One region of the Exiguobacterium sp. SH5S4 genome, then DNA from elsewhere that is predicted to be linked to it. Evidence: predicted binding sites of a transcription regulator. Region 1 holds the regulator's gene; each other region holds the start of a gene.
What was found. Region 1 encodes Rex, which represses fermentation and respiration genes when NADH is low (regulators of the CRP and FNR family bind a similar motif). Its sites were predicted from a motif close to TTGTGAAATATTTCACAA; they were not measured.
Positions count from the first base shown of each region.

Region 2: a site for Rex is predicted at 3,249-3,266, ahead of EVJ32_RS13315 (L-lactate dehydrogenase). Genes of this name have one in related genera too.
Region 3: a site for Rex is predicted at 2,564-2,581, ahead of EVJ32_RS08805 (DoxX family membrane protein). Genes of this name have one in related genera too.
Region 4: a site for Rex is predicted at 3,086-3,103, ahead of cydD (thiol reductant ABC exporter subunit CydD). Genes of this name have one in related genera too.

Region 1 is NZ_SJUQ01000017.1:10,870-15,602, reverse strand. It holds gene EVJ32_RS10345 (FAD-dependent oxidoreductase) at 1-928, opposite strand, end outside; gene EVJ32_RS10340 (hypothetical protein) at 1,121-1,414, opposite strand; gene tatC (twin-arginine translocase subunit TatC) at 1,681-2,469, opposite strand; gene EVJ32_RS10330 (twin-arginine translocase TatA/TatE family subunit) at 2,473-2,691, opposite strand; gene EVJ32_RS10325 (redox-sensing transcriptional repressor Rex) at 2,691-3,347, opposite strand; gene EVJ32_RS10320 (ABC-F family ATP-binding cassette domain-containing protein) at 3,497-4,733, shown strand, end outside.
Region 2 is NZ_SJUQ01000027.1:15,601-20,333, reverse strand. It holds gene EVJ32_RS13325 (M42 family metallopeptidase) at 1-951, opposite strand, end outside; gene EVJ32_RS13320 (rhomboid family intramembrane serine protease) at 967-2,025, opposite strand; gene EVJ32_RS13315 (L-lactate dehydrogenase) at 2,174-3,130, opposite strand; gene EVJ32_RS13310 (DUF92 domain-containing protein) at 3,300-4,070, opposite strand; gene EVJ32_RS13305 (5-formyltetrahydrofolate cyclo-ligase) at 4,049-4,603, opposite strand; gene rpmG (50S ribosomal protein L33) at 4,659-4,733, opposite strand, start outside.
Region 3 is NZ_SJUQ01000013.1:48,800-53,532, forward strand. It holds gene EVJ32_RS08780 (VOC family protein) at 1-572, opposite strand, end outside; gene EVJ32_RS08785 (winged helix-turn-helix transcriptional regulator) at 679-1,005, shown strand; gene EVJ32_RS08790 (hypothetical protein) at 1,070-1,315, shown strand; gene EVJ32_RS08795 (hypothetical protein) at 1,312-1,617, shown strand; gene EVJ32_RS08800 (DUF3817 domain-containing protein) at 1,643-1,939, opposite strand; gene EVJ32_RS08805 (DoxX family membrane protein) at 2,022-2,525, opposite strand; gene EVJ32_RS08810 (RNA-guided endonuclease TnpB family protein) at 2,841-3,932, opposite strand; gene EVJ32_RS08815 (pyridoxamine 5'-phosphate oxidase family protein) at 4,146-4,559, opposite strand; gene EVJ32_RS08820 (cold-shock protein) at 4,685-4,733, opposite strand, start outside.
Region 4 is NZ_SJUQ01000038.1:8,575-13,307, reverse strand. It holds gene EVJ32_RS14995 (glycoside hydrolase family 31 protein) at 1-2,194, shown strand, start outside; gene EVJ32_RS14990 (Crp/Fnr family transcriptional regulator) at 2,316-3,005, shown strand; gene cydD (thiol reductant ABC exporter subunit CydD) at 3,133-4,733, shown strand, end outside.

The DNA.
Region 1 (4,733 bases):
CGGCGACGAGCGTACCCATGCGGACGGCGTTCGTCGCGAGCGGGATGTAGGCGTGTGTGCGCGCCGGGTTGTAGTAGACGGCACAGCTGTCACCGGCTGCGAAGACGTCCGGGTTGCTCGTGCGCATATATTCGTCGACGATGATGGCACCGTTACCGAGCATATCGACTTGTCCTGCGAGCAGTCCCGTGTTCGGACGGAAACCGACACATAGAATGACGAGGTCGGCCTCGAACTCACCTTTGTCGGTCACGACGTGCGTGACGTTGCCGTCTGTCCCGCGGAACGCTTCGACCGTTTGGCTGAGCTCGAGATCGATGCCGCGTGACGTCATGTCGGCTTCAAGTTGGTCCGTGAACGACTTGTCGAGGTACTTGTTCAAGATGCGGTCAGCACTGTCGATGAACGTGACGTGCTTGCCGTACACTTCGAACGCCTCGACGAGCTCGACGCCGATATAGCCGGCACCGATGACGGCGATATTTGTCGCACCCTTCGCCCGCTCGATGATGCGCTGAGCGTGGCCATAGTTTTTGCAAAGTTCGATCCCAGTCATCTCGATGCCAGGCAGCGTCGGGACGATCGGCCAAGATCCTGTCGTCACGATCAAACGGTCGAACGTGTCATATACGTCTTCACCCGTCTCGAGGTTTTTGGCGTGGACCGTCTTCGCTTCCGCATCGATGTTCAACACGTCATGCTTCATGCGCATCGTCGCGCCGAGTTCTTCGAGCTCGGTCGGTGATGAGTAGAACAATTCTTCAGCGCGTTTGACGACGCCGCCGACGTGGAGGGCGATCCCACACGAGAGGAAACTGACGTTGTCGTTCCGCTCATACACGGTGATGTCGAGATTCTCGTGCTTGGCGAGTAAGCCTTTGACTGCTGCTGTTCCTGCGTGTGTACATCCGATGACTGCGATTTTCATATGGTAGTCTCTCCTTTGAGTTGTAGGCAAGTTAGTGTTTGTGACAAATATCACATTCGCTTTCTGAACTTAGTGTACTATTTCACAAGAAGGTTTGACAATCCCTTTGCTCAGTTTTTCACGTAATTATGTCTAAAGTTTGAACGCCGGTTGTGACGACAAAAAACCGTTCCTCGGCAGGAACGGTTTTGATCATGAATTGGACGTGCGTCTCGCTTTCATCCAGTGGTAGATGACGACACCGATATATGTGACGAGACCCATCACATACAATATAAAGCCGTACAAGATCCAGCCCAGGGCGTCCCACCCGCGGACGAAGACGAGTCCGATGATACACGACACGTATCCCACGACGAGCAGCGTCAACGAGAAGGCAAGTCTCCGCTTGAATGGCGACTTCCAAAAGTTCAGCACGGCAATCAACAGAATTGTCGTCAACACACCGATGATGATGAGCTCATCCCCGTAGTACTCCCAAGTCATCGTTTCTCCCCCTGACGTGTGTTTGATTGGTTTCATATGAGCATGTACTTCCTTGTTGCAGAAAAAGCGTTTACGACCAATATCACTTTGAACATGTAGTTTCAGTACGACAGTTTGCGACCAAAAAGCACCGTTATGCCAACCGTGATACGTGCCAACCGACAAGGAGAAACAGTCCGATCAACACGATGGCCAAGCCCCTTTTCAAGATACTTCCAGTTTAGCGCACTCGCATTAAAAAAACACCACGTCTCATGACGTAGTGTTCACTTCTCATTCATTTGCTTCATCAAATCCATCTGTTCTTTCACCATCGCCTCTTTCTCACGTCGGAGCACACCGCGGTACGTCATGCGTGAGATCGATAAGCTGATCTCATATAGGAAGAAGAGCGGCAGCGACACCATGAGGTGCGACGTCAAATCCGGCGGCGTGATGAATGCCGCGATGACGAACAAGGCGAAGTAGGCGTACTTCCGAATTTTTGAGAGGAAGTACGGCGTCACGACACCGATGCGCGTCAAGAACATCGTCACGACCGGCAACTGGAACAACAGTCCGAACGGGATTGTCAGTTGCAACAGGAACGTGAAATAGTTCGTCGCCCCGATGATTTGCGTCAGACCGAGGTCTTGCCCGAGGTCCGTCGAGATATCGAGGACGAGCGGGAACAACCAATAGTAGGCGAATGCGAGACCGATGAGGAACAAGATAAAGATGACCGGGATATAGGCGAGCGTCCATTTTCGTTCATTCGGATGCAGACCAGGTGCGACGAACGCCCACAGTTGATACAGTAGAAATGGACCAGACGCGACGAGCCCGATGACGAGCGCCAAGTTCAAGTAAATCATGAGCGGGTCCGCGACCCCAAAGGCGTTCAGCTCGAGCCCTCGTTCGACGAGGTCCGCCTGCAGATAGGCGAGCACGTATTTGACACTCGGCAAAGCGATCAGAAAGAAGGCAAAGACGACAAATGCCGACAGCATCAGTCGTCTCCGCAGCTCTGTCAAGTGATCGGACAGTGCCCGTTCTTGATCAGGTTGATGGCTCATGGCTTACTGCTCTTTCTTCTCAATTTCTTTCTTGTCGGTCTCGTCGTGCTCTTTCATCATACCGTTCGTGGCATTTTTGAACTCACGGAGCGTCTGCCCCGCTGCCCGGCCGAACTCTGGCAATTTCTTCGGCCCGAAGAGGATGAGCGCGATGATGGCGATGACGAAAATACTGACGCCACCTGGGATACCGACGACGAGTGATGATTGTAGAAATTCCATTATTGATGGACCCCCTCAGCGGATGGATAGTGTTGCATAAAGTAAATGAGCGACTGGAGTTCGATCGACAAGTCGATATGATGGACGCGGACCGTGTCCGGTACAGTCAATCGCGCCGGCGTGAAGTTCAAGATCCCTCGAACGCCATAGCGGACCAAGTCATCGGCAACCGGCTGCGCGTAAGCGGACGGGACCGTGAGGATGGCGACATCGATTTTGTTTTGCTTCATGATTTGTTCCATCTCATCGACGTGATGAATCGGGACACCTGACATCGTCGTGCCGACTTTTGTCTCGTCTGCGTCGAACCCGACGACGATATGTGTGTTATTGTTTTTAAGGAAGTTATAGTTGACGAACGCTGTCCCGAGATGACCGACCCCGACCAAGGCGACGTTCGTGATCTCGTCTTGATTCAGCGTCTTACGGAAAAAGTCTAACAGATACTGTACGTTATAGCCATATCCCTTTTTACCGAGCGCACCGAAGTATGAGAAGTCACGGCGAATCGTTGCCGAATCGACCTTGACCGCCTCGCTCAGTTCAGCAGAAGACACACGCTGTTTCCCTGACGAATGTAGGCTTTGGATAAACCGATAGTATAGTGGCAACCGTTTGGCTGTCGCTTGCGGAATCTTTGGTTCGTTTTGACTCAACGGAAAGAGCCTCCTTTTTACGACGCGTTTCAAACGAATCTGATTTCATACACCTTGATTGTAAACGAATTCACATAAGCACTCAATGAATATACCTGAAAAGGGGAAGAAATAAAGTATACTAAACAGAGAGAAAGGGGTTTTTTCACTTGATCCTACTGCAAGTCAACAACTTATCCAAATCGTTCGGCGTCGAGCCGATTTTAGAGAATGTCAAACTAGAAATCCAAGAAGGCGAACGCGTCGCCCTCGTAGGCCGCAACGGCGCCGGCAAGTCGACGCTGTTAAAAGTCATCGCCGGCGAGTACAATTATGACTCGGGCGACATCATGAAGCCAAAAGACGTGACGATCGGCTATCTCGCCCAAGACTCGGGGTTAGAATCGAACGAGACGATGTGGAACGAGATGCTCACCGTCTTCACCGATTTGATCGAACAAGAGAAGACGCTCCGCCAGATGGAGCAAGACATGGGCTCGGAGCGGATCTTGAACGACCCGGCCGCCTACGAGCGTCTGCTCGCGGCGTATGACGAGGAGCAGCACACGTTCAAAGACCGCGGCGGCTATCAGTATGAAGCGACGATCCGCTCGATCTTGCACGGGATGCGGTTTTACCCGGACGACTTCGAACGTCGGATCGACACGCTCTCAGGCGGACAGCGGACACGTCTTGCCTTAGCGAAGATGCTCCTGCAAAGCCCGGACCTGCTCATCTTGGATGAGCCGACGAACCATTTAGACATCGAGACGCTCAGCTGGCTCGAGAAATATTTGAGCGGCTATAAAGGTGCCGTCCTCATCGTCTCCCACGACCGTTACTTCCTCGACCGCGTCGTCTCGGTCGTCTACGAGCTGTCACGCAACCGCAGCCGCCGCTTCGTCGGGAACTATACAAAGTTCCTCGAGCAGAAGGCCGCGCTTTACGAGCAAGAGAAGAAGCAGTTCGAGTCGCAACAAGAAGAGATCGCCAAGATGCAAGACTTCATCCAACGGAACATCGCCCGGGCAACGACGACGAAACGCGCCCAAAGCGTCCGCAAGCGGCTCGAGAAGATCGACCGTATGGACGTGCCGGACGGTGACGAACGGAGCGCGGTGTTGTCGTTCTCGATCAAACGTCAAAGCGGGAACGATGTGTTGAGCGGCAGCGACCTCGCCATCGGCTACGAGGAACCGATCGCACAACACTTACGTTTCCAACTGCAGCGCGGCGAGTCGGTCGCCCTCGTCGGCCCGAACGGGGTCGGCAAATCGACGCTCCTCAAAGTGTTGACGAAACAACAACCACCCCTCACCGGTGACATCCGCTACGGTACCGGCGTCGAGATCGGCTACTACGACCAGGAACAACAGAACTTGTCGGACACGAACCGCGTCATCGATG
Region 2 (4,733 bases), on a different contig from region 1:
GTGCGTCCGTTCATAGCTGTGGCTCGACTCGATCCCAGGACCGACGAGCGCATGTCGTACGTCATAGCCGGCCCGGATCGCAGCTGATGCGTCCGAACCGTAGAACGGATAAATGTCGACTTTGAACGGAATGTCGTGGTCGCGGCAAAGCTTCGTGAACTGACGACGCAACTCGAGGTCGTACGGACCTGAGGAATCTTTGGCACAGATCGATACCGTGTACTCGTCCGAGTGTTGCCCGTCCCCGAGCGCGCCCATATCGACTGCGATATACTCATCGACTTCGTCCGGGATCCCGGCGTTCCCGCCAAAACCGACCTCTTCATAGTTGGAAATCAAATAGTAGACCGTATGTGGCAAGTCCGCTTTGACCAAGTCACGCGCCAAATCGAGCAGGATGGCGACCGATGCCTTATCATCGAGATGGCGTGACTTAACATAACCCGTCTCCGTCTGCTTGAAACGGGGATCGAACGAGATGAAGTCCCCGACTTCGATGCCTAATGCCCGGACGTCGTCCGCCGTATGAACGTCGGCATCGAGACGCACTTCAATGTTAGTCGCCGTCCGCTCGGCACTGTTCGTGTCTTTATAGACGTGCACACTCGATTGATGAACGAGGATCGTCCCGTCCACCGCCTCGCCCGCCTCGCGATGGACGAGACAGTTCTCTCCCTCGATCGCGGTCCAGGCGTAACCGCCGACTTGCGTCAGCCGCAAGCGTCCGCTCGGCAACACTTCCTTCACCATCGCACCGAGCGTATCGACGTGGGCGGTCAAGAGACGGGCCGGGCCACTTTGTCCAGGAAACGTGGCTAAAAGTGCCCCTTTCGTCAATCGGCTCGTCTCGACCCCGAGGTCCGTGAGCTCTCGTTCGACGTAACTGACTGCTTCGTGCGTCATTCCAGAAGGACTTGGAATCTCTACTAATCGTTTTAACGTATCAATCATGTTGTTACTCCTTTGTCATCGATTATATCCGAGCCAGTATAATGTCCCGGTCAATCCAATAGCGAGCACCGTGAACAACAGGCGCCATTTTTTTGTCGTTTCATCAGGTAATCCGACCACGCCCGCCATCAAAAATCCACCGATGAGGCCCCCGGCATGGGCCGAGTGGTCCAAGCTGGCACCGAGGACGAAGGCGAGCCCTACGTTCAATCCTAACATAATAAACAGCGGTGGGCCGAGCGTCTTCATGAACAGCGAACGGTCACGCAGTCCGAAATAGAGCAGTGCGCCGACGAGACCGAACAATGCACCGGACGCGCCTGCCGAAATCGCTTCACTGAACGCGTAGGAGGCAGTCGACGCGATGACGCCCGCCAACAGATAGATCGTCAAGAACCTCGGTGACCCATACATGCGTTCGACGAGCGGACCGAGCGACCAGAGCGCGAACATGTTGATCGCAAAATGAAACCAGCCGATATGAAGGAACATCGGTGTGACAAGGCGCCACCATTCGCCATCGTCGATGAGCGGATTGACTTTGGCGCCGAATCGGATGAGCGTGTTCGGATCGAGCGTCGAGCCGAGCGATTCGGCGAGCCACATGACGACAAATGTCAACATCATGAGCGCATAGACGAGTTGCGGTTCACCGAATGAGAATCGCTTCTTCAGTTCGGCTTTTCGCTGTTTATCGAGTGCGAGCGCGAGCGACCGAAACCGGGTCTCATCTTGTTCATCGCCACACGTGTGCCTGTCGAGTCTCACCTTGGCCGCGACTTGGAACGACAACGTCTCAAGTCGCTCCTCATCGACGAGCGCGTCGCCGTATATATGGACATGAAGCTTCGCACGCCCGAGTCGTGCGAGTCGGAACGAGCTCATGACCGCCTCGATCTCGATCGCGACATGGTTTGCCCACGCCTTATCCGTCTTTATGTACAGGTGATAGAGGTCTCCAGCTTTCGTGTCGAACAATAGCAGCGCGCGCGAAGGCTCGAGTATCCCTTCGACCCGACCGCCTGCCTCGACCGCATGGTAAATGTCTTCCCAAAAACATCCCGGTTGCGTCAACTGAATCCCCTCCTTTCCTTCTGTCTTAATTGTAATCCAATTCGATCATGACGACAAAAGTTGGCGCTTTCTGAATCTGTCCGCCGTCCGTGCCAACACATAAAAAACGTAGCCGGCATACGCCGACTACGTCTATATCGCGAATATATTATAAAACAGGTTTCATCGTTTTCAACAACACGTCTGCCGAATGGAGCATTTTCTGCTTCTCTTCTTCTGATAACTCGATTTCGACGACTTGACGCACGCCTTGGCGGTTGATGATTGCCGGCACACCGATATGAATATCGTTCAAGCCGTACTCTCCATCCAAGTAGGCACCGACCGTGAGCAACGTGTTCTCGTTACGGAGCACCGCTTTGACGAGACGAAGCAAGCCGAGACCGATCGCATAGTACGTCGCGCCTTTACGTTCGATGATGTGATACGCAGCGTCACGAACGTTGACGTAGATGTCTTCAAGGTCTTCCCACGTATACTCGTCGTTCTCTTCAAGCAACTGTTCGACCGATTTGCCGTAAATCCGGGCGTTGCTCCACGCCGCGAACTCGGTATCGCCATGCTCACCCATGATGTAAGCGTGGCAGTTGCGCGGATCGACGTTGAAGTAATCACCTAGCATGTAGCGGAGGCGTGACGTATCGAGTACAGTCCCTGATCCGAAGACGCGATGTTTCGGAAGACCCGAGTATTTCCAAGCCAAGTGTGTCATGATATCGACCGGGTTTGACGCGAGGATGATGATACCGTCGAAGCCAGAAGCCATGATTTCAGTGATCATCGATTTCATGATTTTCGCATTTTTCTCAACGAGGTCGAGACGTGTCTCACCTGGTTTTTGAGGAGCTCCGGCCGTGATGACGACGATATCTGCAGCACCGCAGTCCGTGTAATCTCCAGCCCATACGCGCATCGGTGACGAAGCGAACGAGACGCCGTGGTTCAAGTCCATCGCTTCGCCTTCTGCCTTCGCCTTGTTGATGTCGATGATAACGAGTTCTTCACATAGGCTCGCTGTCGTCAATTGATACGCGAAGCTTGCACCGACCGCTCCGGCCCCGACGAGAGCGACCCGTGTTACTTTTGCATGATTTAATGTTTCCATGTTGTTTTTCCACCCTTCAAACAATCTGTTTCATGTTTTTGTTTTGTCTGTTACACCTAGATTGTAACATCATTCACAAACAGTCAATACAAGAGAAACCGTTTTCAGTTTGGCAATATTGTGACAAAATTCACATTCGTTTGAAACATCCTCATTCTCTGTACTACCCTTATGCGAAAACAAGAAAACCAATCGCCGCCGCGGAGGCGATCGCCAAGAAATTAACGGCGTCGTTGCCGAGAAAGCGCCATCCAGATACATAGTCGGTCGCTTCGCCGTGATGCAGCTTTTTCTCCGTCAGTTTTCGGCACGTCCGACAGCGATACTTTCGTTGCACGGTCGCACCGAGTAACGTATCGACGACGCTGCCGCTCAGACCGAGCGCAATCAATAGAAATAGCGTGCCCATCGTTATGTTCAAGAACGGGAGCGATGCCAAGACGATGATCGTCGCGCCGGCGATGGACATGAGCGTACCGAACGGTGACACCCCACCGCTCGTCCCCGGTTCAACTTCACGCAATGTCAAAACGGAGCGCGGTCGGCGCGATGCGAGGACGCCGAACTCGGACCCCCACGTGTCACTCGTCGCCGCCGCGATTGAAACGACGTAAGCGAATAGCCACGCCTCGTTCGAAGTCATCGCCATTCCGATTGCGGTGAGCATGGCGATTCCTCCGTTCGCAAGCACTTGCACGAAATCACGCGGCCCGGATTTTTCAACGATGTCATCGACCGACGCCTTGTCGCGGGCGCGATATTTTGAAGCGAGCGAGGACGTCGAAAAGAACACACCGAGCAAGTACAGCCCGAACCAGCCAAAACCAAACCCGATGACCGCCCCTGTCACGATCGTCAAGATCGCTCCAGAGAACGTCAACGACCGGAGAAGATATCCGGCCAGTGCAACTAGACAAGTTACGAGGACGATTGAGAGCATCGAATCATTTCCCTTTCTGTCACGATCAGTTCGACAGGTATGTCGTGTGGTTCGATCGGTATTTCGTCGAGCACTTGTACGTCGTAGGCGAGCGCGATCGTCGCACCGCGATATGTCGCTAAGAAACGGTCGTAATAACCCCCGCCCCAACCGATCCGATATCCAGAACGGTCAAAGACACGGCCTGGGACGATACAGACATCGATGTCGAGGTCGGTTTCCGCGGTCGTCGGCTCGAGAATACCCATTACCCCCGGCTCGAGGTCGCTGAACGTCCTGATTTCGTGGAACGTGAGCCCCTGTTCCATTACTTTCGGCACCAACACCGATTTTCCTGCTTTTAAAGCTGTATCGATGAGCGGACGCGTATTCACTTCAAGGTCGAGTGACAATGTGAGTGCGACCGTATGCGCTTGTTGCCACTCAGGAAGTGACGCCACGGTATGTAGGATCGCTTCATCACGCTCGTCACGATCGGTGAGCACGCGAATATTCACATGAACCGCTTTTCGGAGCTCTTGTTTAGCCGTCATCTTTTATTCCTCCTATCGAAAAAAAGGCCGCCACATGAGTGACGGCCGGTCTCAATTATTTCACTTCGCGGTAAAGCGTGTGACGACGGAGACGTGGGTTGTATTTGCGCAATTCGAGGCGCTCTGGGTT
Region 3 (4,733 bases), on a different contig from region 1:
GTGACGGTAAACCCGAGTCGATGTTGATAGAATAACTTGGCCGCTTCGAGGGAACGTACTTTAAAGTGAACGTGTCCCATCGTCGTCCCGACAGGAAGACCTGTGAACGGACGGTCGGCTGCCGCCTCGAGCATCGATTCGTACTCAACCGGATCGGTCGACATCTTCACGTGACCGTTCGCTTCATATTCCCACTGCTCACGTGGCCGATCGGCATACAGCTCGATGCCGTTCCCTTCCGGATCGTTCAAATAAAACGCCTCACTGACCAAATGGTCGCCTTGACCGACTTCAATCCGTCGCTCGATCAAATGACGGAGAATGCGTCCGAGTTCGACGCGGTCCGGCAGCAAGATTGCCATGTGGAACAAGCCGGCCGCCTTCCGGTTCGGACGCACACCTTTGACTTCATGCAAGATGACGAGCGGCGCATTCGGCGCACCGAGCGTGACGCGGTCGCTACCGACTTCGAGTACGTCCATTCCAATGACTTGTTCGTAAAACTGTTTCATGTTTTCTAATTCACTGACCCGGAGCGTGACCGGTCCGAGTTGGATATTGGTTAATTTCATGTTTTCTCACCTCTCTCTTTACTATACATGCCGTGTCCCGTTTGCAGAAGACGGCACAAAAAGGTGGTATAGTTACCGAAAGGATACTTAGAGAGGAGCGAGACTCATGACGATGATCTCAAGCTGTGAAGTCGATACCGCACTCGAACTGATCACCGGTAAATGGAAACCATCGATTTTACTCGCGCTCATCAACGGGGGGACGCTCCGGTTCAGTGAACTGAAACGCTCGCTCCCGAACATTAGCCAAAAGATTTTGACAGCCCAGTTGCGTGACTTAGAAGAGCAAGATATCATCATCCGTACCGTCTATCCGGAAGTCCCGCCGCGCGTCGACTATCAGTTGAGCGAGTACGGCAAGACGCTTATCCCGGTACTCGAGACGATGAACGCTTGGGGCATGAAGCACGCTGCGCGCATGCAACAAAAATAAATTGTCCACATGTGGATAACTCATTTCCGTATCACTGCCCATCACTTATCCACAGGAGGATCTCATGATTCGTTATCCACAGTTGACCGGTCGCCACGTCGGCGTAACCGCCCCGTCGTCCGGAGTACCAGCCGCGCGTCATAGTTTACTTCACGACGCCGAGACGACGTTCGCACGCCACGGCTTCACGCTTCAATTTGAACCGTCTGTTTGGACACAACATAAAGCAAAATCGGCCCGGCCGTCCCGCTCTATTTCGACTTCTCGGTCACACCCGCCATCGTCTTCCTCACCGGATTCGCTTTGTTGAGCGGTTTCTTCATCATCCGCGTCAATATTCCCATCCAACTGTTTTTGCAGACGAACACGGAACCAAGCTACCTCGGTCGTGTCATGGGCGTCCTCGAATCGCTCGCGATGGGGATCACCCCGCTCGGTTTCGTGTCGTTCGGGTTATTGAGCGAATGGATGTCGGTCACGTCACTTTATGCGATTTGCATGGTATGCCTGCTTTCGATCACGCTGTTCGCGATGCATCGCATCCGTCACGATATCGCGGCTGAAAAAGCGACGGTACTGGCTGAAGTCGAAAGCGCGCCGACACATCAATGAACGAAAAAAAGACATCGAACGTTTTTCAGTTCGATGTCTTCTCTGTTGATGGAAGGACTCGTTTCTCTAACAAGAACGGCCCGAACGGGATGACCGAAGCCATGACCGCGAGGACTAACACTTTGAAGCCCCAGTTGAAGCGCCACGCCATGTAAACCGCTGCCGCCACGTAAGCGACGAACAGGAAACCATGGGCCGCACCGACGATGCTGACGGCTAGCGGCATGCCAGCCAAATACTTGAGCGGCATGGCGATCAACAATAAGAGCAGGAATGACATCCCCTCTGTATAACCGAGCCATTTGAATCGAGTTGCGTTCATATCCGTTCTCCTTTTTAATCGATGCTACGTTCATCGTAGCCGATAGAGGTGAAGTTTGTCACAGGGGAACGTTAGAAAGTCGTTAGGCTATTTGACGATTTGGTGAACGATGCGCAATTTTTGTTTCGACGAAGCGGCGAAGGAACAAGCCGTCGACGCCGATTTTGCCTGCGTTGTAGCCCGCGACGAGAATCAAGACCGATACGATCAACATCGTCGGGTTCGTGCTGACCGTCCCTGACAATAAGAACGCCATGTTCATGACGAGTCCGAAGAAAGCCGCGCTGCGTGTGAGGGCGCCAAGCAAGAGACCGAGACCGACCAAGAACTCACCATACGGAATTAAGATATCGAAAAGTGCTGCGTTTGGAATCGCGAATTTTTCAAGGAAAGCTGCCCACCATCCGGCGACCGCCGGGTGATCTCCCGTCGCGAGTGAAGCTGCGTTTTGAAGGTAACCGCCTGATCCGAAGCCGCCCGTGATTTTACCCCATCCGGCTGTGAGCCATTGATAGCCGAGCCAGATCCGTAACACCGTCAAGATGCCGGTTGCGATGTTGTGGTTTTGCCAAAACTTTGTGAACATGATAATTCCTCCTTTTGAATGGTTGAATAATGGCTTATATGTGATTACATTCACAATATACCATCCATGTTCATGTTTTCACATAGCTTGAGACAATAGTTCACGTTTCGTTCATATGTGTGTCACAGGTCAGTAACTTTTTGGAAATTGCACCAAAAAAAAGCAATGTCTACTCGAGACATCGCTTCCACTGCTGTGAACTACTCACCACTTATTTGCTTCGCAACTTGAAGTGGGAGCTTCTTGGGAAGACCGTGCTTTGACTAGCCACGGTTGTGGACCAAGCTCGTCGGGCAGTCCCTGCCCTGGGGTGTTTTAGTCTGCGAGACGCAACAGGTTGAGGCTCGCGTTGACGTCGCGGTCGTGGTGCGTGCCGCATGCGGCACAGGTCCACTCGCGGACGTGCAGGCCCTTCTTGCCGCCGTTCTCGCCGCAGGCCGAACAGACCTGGGTCGAGGCGAACCAGGGGTCTGCCTTGATGAGCGTCCGTCCATAGAACCTCGCCTTATATTCCAGCTGGCGGACGAACTCGCCCCACCCGGCATCCCCGATCGACTTCGCCAGGCGGCGGTCCTGCATCATCTCCCTCGGCTTCAGCGTCTCGACGACGACGACTTGGTTCTCGTCGACGATGCGTCGCGACAGCTTGTGGAGGAAGTCGTGCCGTCGGTTCTTGACCTGCTCGTGTTTCTTCGCGAGGACGAGCCGTGCCTTCTCGCGGTTCCTGCTGCCGGGCTTCTTGCGGGAAAGCGCGCGCTGCGCTCGTCTCAGCCGTTCCTCGGCCTCGCGCAGGTTGCGCGGGTTCGGGATCTTCTCCGTGACGAGCGCGTCGTTCGTCATGACGGCGAAGTGCCCGAGGCCGAGGTCGATCCCGATCTTGTGCTCGGCCGGGACCCACGGCTCGTCGGGCTGCTCGACGAGGAGCGACACGAAGAACTTGCCCGTCTTCGTCATCGACACGGTCGCCGATCGGATCTCGCCGTCGAAGATTCGGTGCTGTGTGAAGCGGATGAACCCGACCTTCGGGAGCCGGACCCGGTCCCCCTCGATGCGGATCGTGCCGTGCTGGTTGTTCGTCGTGTAGGAGGCGCGCGCCTTTCGTCTCGACTTGAACACCGGGAAGCCGGCCGTCCCGGCGAAGAACTTCGCGAACGCCGCGTCGAGGTGAAGCTTCGCGTTGGCGAGCGCGAGGCTGTCCGCCTCGGCGAGGAACGGGAACAGGGGCTTGTACGAGGCCGGTGTCGGCAGTTTTCGCTTCGACCCGCCGCTCGCCTTCGTCTCCTCGTGGATAGCGATGCGGTCCTCGAGCAGCTTGTTGTAGACGAACCGGGCACAGCCGATCGTCCTGACCAGGAAATCGGCCTGTTCCGACGTCGGGTGGAGCCTGTATTTGTAGCCATTCAGCATGTCTCCCCCTCCTCTCGGCCGATGATCGTGATGAACGCCTTCCTCATCCGATACCCGCGACGGGGGAAGGGAAATCTGACGGAATTACGAACTTATGTTCGTCATATCTGTCACAGGGGTGGCCAAGAGGTTTATGTACGGGCGATTCATCTCCCACCTACGCTGGGCCTCGCCCCAGACGCTTAGAGGTGGGAGAATTCTCGCTTAATTATGTTAAAGATCAACTTGTTGTGGCGGTTGGCCTTTTTTATTCATCACACGCATCGATTGCGGTGAGATTTTTAAAATGACGAGTTTTGGATCATCCGGGCCGTCGAACCAGCCCTCAAGTTTTTCGTTCCACACTTTTTCTTTCATCGACTCGTCATCAGACACCGACGTCTCTCCTAAAATCTCGAGATACGTGTCGCCGACCCCGTCCCCGTCGTAGCCGATCAAGACGTGCGTGTACGGATTGTTCTTCAACTCATCGACTTTATCCGTATCTTTCGAGGTTGCCGTATAGAGTGTCAGACCGTCATGGAAAAACGTCATGTATCGGCTGTGCGGCTTCCCTTTATATACCGTGGCCATCGTTCCGACGTTGCTTGCATCTAGAATTTGTTGTGCCGTTGTTTTAGCATCCATTTAAAAAGCCCCCTTATCATAGTCACTCGTATAATCATTCCCTTGCGGCATTTGATTAAACACGAAGACACGAAAAAACCTGCTCGCCGAAGCGAGCAGGTTATAAAATTCCTTAGAAAGGAAGATTAGATTTTTTCAACGTTAGAAGCTTGTGGGCCACGAGCTCCGTCAGTG
Region 4 (4,733 bases), on a different contig from region 1:
AGACCGACCGACCCAAGTCGTGTGGAACCGGGACTTTGACGTCCCTGACTTCCGGATCATCGAGGACGAGAGTGAACTGCAAATCATCACCGAGCACGTTCATCTGTATTATACGAAAGGACCGTTCGCGCCGAACACGCTCTACGTCGACGTGAAAGGGAACTTTAGTACGTACTATAGCCGCTACACGTTCAACGGCCCGGAACGGACGCTGAAAGGGACGGCCCGAACGCTCGACCATGTCGATGGAGCGACCGAGCTCGGGGAGGGGATCGTCTCCAAGCAAGGCTATGCCGTCATCGACGACTCGGACTCATTTCTCATGACAGACGACCGCTTCGTTGAGCCGAGACGAACAGGTATCCATGATTTGTACTACTTCGGCTACGGACACGAATACAAGCAAGCGCTTCACGATTTTTATAAGCTGACAGGTCCGACGCCGTTGTTGCCACGAAAAGCACTCGGTAACTGGTGGAGCCGCTACTGGCGCTATGACGAGACCGAGTACAAAGGGCTCATGCGCCGGTTCAAAGAAGAAGATATCCCGTTCTCGGTCAGCGTCATCGATATGGACTGGCACGTCACCGACGTCCCTGAAGAGTACGGGAGCGGTTGGACCGGCTACTCATGGAATAAGAATCTGTTCCCGGACCCAAAAGGCTTCTTGACGTGGTTGAAAGAAGAGAACCTGCTCGTCACGCTGAACTTGCACCCAGCCGACGGGGTCCGGGCGTTCGAAGACCAATACGTGGCGATGGCCGAAGCGATGGGGATCGACTCATCGAACGGGGATCGCATCCCGTTCGATTTCTCTGATAAACGCTTCATTCAAGCGTATTTTGAACAGATGCATCATCCGCACGAGGTAGACGGCGTCGATTTTTGGTGGATCGACTGGCAGCAAGGGTCGACCTCGAAAATGGAAGGGCTCGACCCGATGTGGATGTTAAACCATTATCATGCGGCCGATATTTCCCGAGACGGAAATCGTCCGCTGATCTTCTCGCGTTATGCCGGACCGGGCAGCCATCGTTACCCCGTCGGTTTCTCGGGAGATACGCTCATCTCTTGGGCGTCGCTTGCGTTTCAGCCTTACTTCACGGCGACGGCATCGAATATCGGTTACGGCTGGTGGAGCCACGACATCGGCGGGCATTACCGAGGGTCGAAAGACGATGAGCTCGCCGCACGCTGGGTCGCGTTCGGGGTGTTCAGCCCGATCATGCGCTTGCATTCGACGTTCAGTATCTTTAACGGCAAAGAGCCGTGGCGCTTCGGTCTCGAGTCCGAACGGTCGATGAAGTCGTTTTTACGACTCCGCCACCAACTCATCCCGTATTTGTACACAATGAACCGGCGTAATCATCAGGATGCGCTCCCGCTCATCCTCCCGATGTATTACGATCATCCCGACGAAGAAGCGGCGTATGGCGTGCCGAATGAATACTACTTCGGCAGTGAACTCGTCGTATCACCGATCGTCGAGCCGATGAACAAGCGGCTTCACGTCGCGGCGACGAACGTCTGGTTGCCGACAGGCGATTGGTTCGACTTCTTTACGGGTCATCGCTACGAAGGTGATAAGTCGATCCGAGTGTTCCGTGGGCTTGACGAGCAGGCCGTGTTCGCGAAAGCTGGAGCGATCGTCCCGCTGGCCGCTCATCGCTCTGGACGCAACGACACCGACAACCCGACCGATCTCGAGGTCGTCGTCTTCCCAGGGGCATCGAACACGTTCACGCTGTATGAGGATAACGGGACCGACCGGGCTTATGAGACCGGGGCTTACGCCGAGACGACGTTCACCCTCGACTGGGACGAGCGCAGCCTGCACGTTCATATCACGGGCGACACGTCCGTCTTACCGTCAGACCGGACCGTCACATTACTCGTACGCGGGGTGACCGGTTTGGGCGAGTATAAACCGGAGACGCAGACGTTACGACACGAACTCGGTAAAATTGATGAGGAAGTGACGGTGTCGCTCCCTGTCGAGGTGACGAACAACGGTCATCGACTGGAGCGCTTGTATCGCTTCATTGACCGCGCCGAGATATCTTACGATTTGAAAGACCGCCTCTACCGGATGGCGGCGTCGAAGACGAGACTCGAAGCATGGCTGTTCGATCTGCATGCGCTTGAACTCGAACGCGATTTGCAAGATGCGATCATGGAATTGATGCTCGACTGAGGAGAGGGGGCAACCCCTCTTTTGTCTTGTCAGAAAACTGTCGGAATTTGAAAGCGTTTTCACAAGCTGGGTCTCGTATACTAAAAGAAAGATCACCAGTTCGGGAAGCGAGGGATTGAACATGAGACAGCAATGGACAGTCGACGATTTAAGACAACTCGATATCTTCAATAAATGCACGAGCCGCGAGCTAGAGAGCTTGCTACCGCACGTATACTGTCGAACGTACCGCAAAGGGCAGCTTTTATTCATGGAAGGCGACCCACGTGAGCGCGTCTACTTTTTAATCAGTGGGTATGTGAGGCTCGAGCGGTGCAATGAAACGGCGACCCATCAATACACCGACTACTTGAAGCCGAAGCAGCTGTTTCCGTACCGGGGACTGTTGACGGAAACGTATTACCAACATTCGGCGGAAGCGCTGACCGATATTGAAGTCATTTATATGCCGACGGATCGCTTTGAAGCGCTCGTCTCAAGAAATGCGACGATGCTCTTGCACATCGTCGGTCAGATGAATCGAATCCTTGACCTTCATGAACGCCGTGTTCAGGAAATCATCACGCCGAGTGCGAGCGACCGGGTGATCAATACGATCCATTACTTGATTGAAGACCTCGGAGAAAAAGAAGCCGACGGTGTGCGCGTACGTTGTCCGTTCACGACAGTTGAAATCTCGAGACTGTCGGGGACATCGCGCGAGACCGTGTCCCACATCTTATCGCGACTGCGCAAAGAAGACATTCTCCAGTTCGACGCCCGTCAACTCGTGACGTTGCATCCTGAGTATTTTGAACAAGCGACACACTGACGCCACGCTCCATTCGTGGCGTTTTTTTGCACGTCTCGACAAGCGAAGCGTTCGCTATGGACCCTTACATCAGTTATAATTAGTGAGAATCATCACAAAGAAAAATTGTCATGCACGTTTAGAAAGGATGAACGCAGTGAAACGACTGCAAGCTCTCGCTTTGGCCGAGAAAGGACATATCGTCGGGCTCGTCATCGCCGCGGTGATGATCGGGTTGTCCATCTTGGCTCAGGCTTATTTGATCGTCGACGTCGTCGACCGAGTATTTTTAAAAAACGAATCGTTCCAAAGTGTCATCCCGTCTCTAGGTTGGCTCGTGCTCGCGCTGCTCGCACGTGCCTTGTTCGGGTATGTCTCGGGACGCATCGGTGCCAACTTGTCGGAGCGGGCGAAGCGGACGCTTCGACGTCAACTGCTCGACCGCTACACATCGAATCCGATCGAGACGTCTCTATCCGGACAGTCCGGGAAGAAAGTCAGTGTCTATATGGATGCGGTCGATGAGGTCGATGCTTACTTTAGCCAGTACTGGCCCCAAGTCATCCAGACGTCGATCATCCCGCTGCTCATTCTCGTCGTCGTCTTCAGTCAGCACTGGATCTCGGGTGTCATCATGATGGTGACCGCGCCGTTCATTCCAATTTTTTTCATCATCATCGGTATCGCGACCCAGAAGAAGTCTGAAGAGCAGATGGAGAAAATGAACCAGTTCTCAGGGAAATTTTTAGACGTCCTTCAAGGATTGACGACACTCAAGCTATACGGACGTGCCGAGCAAGAAGCGCAAGCGATCGAGAAGAGCAGTCTCGACTTCCGGGACGCGACGATGGTCGTCTTAAAGACCGCTTTCTTGTCAGGGCTCATGCTCGAGTTCATCTCGATGCTCAGCACCGGCGTCGTCGCCTTAGAAGTGGCGCTCCAGATGGTCGTTTGGCAAAACTTGACGTTTTTCGCCGGCTTCTTGATTCTCGTCTTGGCCCCGGAATACTATTTAGCGATCAAAGACCTCGGCAGCGCCTTCCATACCGGGCGTGGTAGCATGGGTGCGGCCGATCGTATCTTCGAGGCGCTCGACGCCCCGGACGACCGCATCGAGTGGGGAGACAGACCGCTAACAAACCGGACGCCCGAACTTGTTCTCGATGCGGTCTCGTTCCAATATGAAGGGGGGCGCTTCACGCTCCACCCGCTGAGCGGGGTAATCCCGGCACGGTCACACGTCGCCTTGGTCGGCGCGAGCGGATCAGGCAAGACGACCGTGTTGAACGTGCTGTCCGGTCTTGTGAAACCGGACAGCGGCCGCGTCCTCGTCGACGGGGAGCCGCTCGAATCGTTCACCGATACGTCTTGGTACGGGACAATCGGGTATATTTCGCAAAACCCGTATTTGTTCGCCGGCAGTCTCGCCGCTAATATCGCCCTCGGTGAGACGGCGGACGAGACTGACATCATGCGGGCGGCTGAAGCCGCCGGCCTCGTCGAGGTCATCGCCAATTTGCCGGACGGATTGAATACCGAGCTCGGAGAAGGCGGTTACGGATTGTCCGGTGGTGAGCGGCAACGCCTCGCCCTGGCCCGTGCCTTCTTGAAGCGTCCAGGTATCATCTTGTTCGATGAACCGACGACCGGTCTCGATTTGGTGACCGAGAGAATCGTTCGGCGCTCGATCGAGGAGTTGTCGCGTGACGCGACGCTTGTCACGGTCGCGCACCGTCTCCATACGATCAA